2 regions of the Clostridioides sp. LIBA-6622 genome follow, and region 1 is predicted to be linked to the other one. Evidence: a T-box and tRNA genes for the amino acid it is inferred to sense, from the RefSeq annotation. Region 1 holds a T-box; the other holds one or more tRNA genes.
What was found. The T-box of region 1 lies ahead of serS (serine--tRNA ligase). A T-box ahead of a tRNA ligase gene usually reads a tRNA of that ligase, here a tRNA-Ser.
Positions count from the first base shown of each region.

Region 2: it has a tRNA-Ser gene. The T-box ahead of serS (serine--tRNA ligase) is inferred to sense a tRNA for this amino acid. The anticodon was not compared.

Region 1 covers NZ_CP196998.1:21,852-24,341, forward strand. The annotation lists gene ACTG47_RS00110 (mechanosensitive ion channel family protein) at 1-768, shown strand, start outside; T-box leader at 896-1,101, shown strand; gene serS (serine--tRNA ligase) at 1,226-2,490, shown strand, end outside.
Region 2 covers NZ_CP196998.1:821,460-823,949, reverse strand. The annotation lists gene ACTG47_RS04075 (flagellar motor protein MotB) at 1-404, opposite strand, end outside; gene ACTG47_RS04070 (motility protein A) at 426-1,214, opposite strand; tRNA gene ACTG47_RS04065 (tRNA-Ser) at 1,310-1,400, opposite strand; gene ACTG47_RS04060 (hypothetical protein) at 1,538-1,705, shown strand; gene ACTG47_RS04055 (hypothetical protein) at 2,094-2,490, opposite strand, start outside.

The sequences.
Region 1 (2,490 bases):
GTAATTGTATTTGTAATAGGTATCTATATATCTAAGATAGTAAGAAAGATGGTTTCAAAGTTTCTAATCAAATATGGAATGAGTAAAGGTGTAAATAATTTCATTGTATATGGAATATATATATCTATGCTATCCATTATATCATTGATAAGCTTGGGGATTATAGGAATACAAACCACATCAGTTGTAGCGGTATTAGGAGCTGCTGGTTTTAGTATAGGATTAGCATTTAAGGAAATATTATCGAATCTAGGTTCAGGCATGATTATTTTGTTCTTTAAGCCATTTAACATAGGTGATTATATTCAAGGCTCAGGTGTAGATGGTACAGTTTCTGATATACAGATATTTAGTACTGTTCTTAAAACCCCAGATAATAAAACCATAATTATACCAAATTTTCAATTGACAAGCAATAACATAATTAATTACACACATCAAAATAAAAGAAGGATAGATTTTTCATATAATATTTCATATGATAGTGATATAGATGTAGTTAAGTCTATATTAAATGAAATTTTTAGAAATGAAAAAAGGATATTAGATGACCCAAAACCTATCATAGGTTTAAACTCTATAGGAAATAATACTATGCAAATAGTTGCTAGACCATGGGTTAAAACTGATGATTACTGGGATGTATACTTTGATGTAATGGAAAAAGTCAAAAATAAATTTGATGAAAATAATATAAAAGTTCCATTTGTTCCTTCTTCATTATTATTTAATAATATGAGTAATTTAAATACAATGGATAAAAGATAGAATTTTAATTAAATAAAAAAAATGAATTTAATATAGAAAATTAAAGAAAATTCTAAAAAAATTTGAATAATAGTATTGAAAGATGTTAATATATATAATATAATGATTATCAAATAAAACAATTAGTTAAAAAGCGATGAAGGAAAATAGTAAAAAACAGATTGTATTCAGAGAATGAGTGGATGGTGAGAACTCATTACAATGGTTTTTGAATCTACTCTAGAGCTTCTAGTTAAAGCTAGACGTTTACCTACGTTATAGGTCTGAGAGGATTATACATTTTAGTATAATCAATTAGGGTGGCAACGCGGATAAAAGATTTTCGTCCCTTTTATAGGGAAAACGGAGGTCTTTTTTTATTTGTCAAATTTATTTAAATTAAAAGTATACAGCTTTAATAAGTGTAAATTAATTGGAATTATAATTTATATTATCAAAATTATTAGGAGGAATTAATATGTTAGATATTAAAAGAATAAGAGAAAACTTAGATGATATCAAGAAAGCTATGGAAAGAAGAGGCGAAAAAGAATTTGACCTTGATGCTGTAGTTGAATTAGATAATAAAAGAAGAGAGATACTTCAAGAAGTTGAAGTTATGAAAAATGAATTAAATGTAAATTCTAAAAACATACCACAATTAATAAAAGAAGGAAAAGATGTAGCAGAAGAAAAAGCAAGATTAAAAGAGTTATCAGATAAGATAAAAGGTATTGATGAGAAAGTAAAAGAAGTAGAAGCCAAAATGGAATACACATTGATGAGAATACCAAACGTTCCTCATCCAGAAGTTCCACAAGGTGAAACAGATGAAGATAATGTTCAAATAAGGACTTGGGGAGAACCTACTAAATTTGATTTTGAACATAAGGCACATTGGGATATTGGTACTGGTCTAGGTATATTAGATTTTGAAAGAGCTGGAAAAATAACTGGTTCAAGATTTACTTTATACAGAGGTTTAGGTGCTAGACTAGAAAGATCTTTAATGAATTTCTTTTTAAATACTCATACAGCTAAACATGGATATACAGAAGTTTTACCTCCATTTATGGCTAATAGAAATAGTTTTATAGGTACAGGTCAACTTCCTAAATTTGAAGAAGATATGTTCAAGATAGAAGGATTAGAGTATTTCTTAATACCAACAGCTGAAGTGCCTGTTACTAATATACATGCTAATGAGATATTAGATGTTGCAGAACTTCCAATTAAATATTGTGCATATACGCCTTGTTTCAGATCTGAAGCAGGTTCAGCAGGAAGAGATACAAGAGGTCTAGTTAGACAACATCAATTTAATAAAGTTGAGTTAGTTAAATTTGTTAAACCAGAAGATTCTTATGATGAATTAGAATCATTAACTCATGATGCTGAAACTATGCTACAAATGTTAGGTCTTCCATATAGAGTTGTAAAAATATGTACAGGAGATTTAGGATTTACAGCTGCATTTAAATATGACTTAGAAGTTTGGATGCCAAGTTACAATAGATATGTAGAAATATCTTCTTGTTCAAATTTTGAAGATTTCCAAGCTAGAAGAGCAGGAATAAGATTCAAAAGAGATAAAAAATCAAAAGCAGAATATGTTCATACTTTGAATGGTTCTGGATTAGCTATAGGAAGATGTCTAGCAGCTATATTAGAAAATTATCAACAAGCAGATGGTTCTGTAGTAGTTCCTGAAGAATTAAGAGCTTATATGGGTGTTGATGTTAT
Region 2 (2,490 bases), 800 kb from region 1:
TTTATGACTGCTTTTCCAGTATCAAATAATATAGTATCTTTAAGACTTATTACCAACCCTCTATCTTGAGCCTTTAATGATACAGAATTAGACATACCATTTTCATTTAAATACTTCTGAATTTCCTCTCCAACTTTTTTAAATTCAGCATTTTGCAAACTATCTAAATTACTACTTCCTGGTTCAACTACTGGTTCCATTTGACTCTTACCACCTTCAATAACCCCAGAAGAACCACCAAACGCAGAATTTAGAGATTCAGATAATTGTTTATATTTCTCTGCATCAACATTACTCATAGAATACATTATGACAAAGAAAATCATAAGTAGTGTTATGAGGTCTGAATAAGTTAAAAGCCATCGCTCATTGTTTTCTTCTTTTTCATCTTCATCATGTAACATAAATATTCCATCCTTATTATATTATTCAGTTCTACTATCATTTCCTTCAAGTTCAATTAATTCCTTTGAATTTAAAAATATTTTTAATTTTTCTGTCATTAAATTAGAATTATCACCCTCAAGTATAGATAATATCGCTTCTATCACCAAAAGTCTTTCATTTATTTCTTGTTGATTTATAGCTTTAAGTTTTGATGCTACTGGTATCCATATTAAGTTGGCAGAACCAACACCATATAATGTAGCTAGAAATGCAACAGATATTTGAGGACCCAGCGCATCTGGATTACTCGAAAGATTACCTAAAATATGTACTAACCCCATAACTGTACCTATTATCCCCAGTGTAGGCGCAAATCCCCCTGCTGAATCGAATATTGATATACCTTCTTTATGTCGTTTTGATGTTATTTGTATCTGCGATTCCAAAATATTTCTTATAGTAGCTGCATCAACTCCATCTACCATAAGTTCAAGTCCTTTTCTAATAAAGGGGTCTAAGTCATCATTCTCACTTATTTCTTTATCAATGCTAAGAAGACCCTCTTTTCTAGCTTTGATTGCAATTTCTTTAAAATAGATTATATTTTCTACATTATTAGGTTTTTTATTTTTAAAAGCTAATAACATTATCTTTATTGACTTTTTAAACACAGGGAAGGGTGTTGAGGCTCCAACAGCCCCTATAGTTCCACCAAAAACAACCAGTGCTGATGAAAATACAAATAATGCTCCAACATGTCCTCCATCAATAACAAAAGCAACCACTAAAGATGCTATTCCCACTATGAAAAAAATTAAAGTTGTCATCTATTTCCTCCTTTCTCTAGTTCTTCTTTATAAATTACTTTTATTAATAGACACTACAAAAAGACTACCTTTTAACAAGAATAGCCTTTAATAATTGGCGGAGAAGGAGGGATTCGAACCCTCGCACCGGTTACCCAGCCTAATCCCTTAGCAGGGGATCCTCTTGAGCCACTTGAGTACTTCTCCAGATTATCTATACTAGTAAATTATATAATAAAATTATATTTTAGTCAATTATTTTGTAAAATTTAAGTTATTTAGAATTATTAAATATCTATTTTTACTTTTTTGTTTAAATGTAAGTTTCAAATAATGAATGTGTATTGTCTTCTATATTAGATAAGGAAGATGCTGATTTATTAGTTAGCAATGGTGTTTTTGGAGAAAGACTAGAAAAAATATTATCTGCTTATAATGTCACTTTAATAGCTATTAATGAAACTTTAACCGAATTTTTAGAAGAGGACAATAAAATAGAAAGATATAGATAATGTTCTGCTAGTAACTTTTCTTTTTAACGCTCTTTAATCTTTATTGATTAAATTCTATAGAATATTAGTACAAATTGAATAGACTGATTTTTTAAATTTTAATTTAACAAGTTATATTTTTTATTTAATATAAGGATAAACTCTAAATATATAAAGTTCACCCTCATATTAAATTTTATATTGATGCAACCTTTTATGTTTAATTATTTTATATTTTTAATACAATCGTTTTAGATTTGGTTATCTTATATTTTTAATACATTTGTTTTTAGATTTGGTTATTTTATATTTTAATACATTTTTTAAATTTAATTATCCTATATTTTTGATACAATGTTTTTGAATTTAATTACTTTATATTTTTATACAAGCATGTTTACATTTAATATTATTTTTCAAGCTCATCAAAGTAGTTATATACAACAACTTCACCTGTTTCTTTATCTGTTGTCTTTATAATTCCTTTTGCTCCATTTACTTCTTCTTTTGTAAATTCATCATCTAATACAACTTTAAACTTATCTTCTTTTCCATATCCTTGTTGGAATTCGTCTCTTAAAATCGAATTTTTTTCTTCTTTTGGCTTCAACTCAAATTCAATTCCAGATTTCATCTCATCAAAATAATTTAATATTACTACTTCATTATTCACTTTATTAGTCGTCTTTATAAGCCCCTTAGCTCCATTAACTTCTTCTTTTGTAAATTCATCATCTAATGTTATATTGAATTTGTCCTCGTTTCCATATTCCTCTTGAAAATCTCTTTTCATTTCATTGTATTTA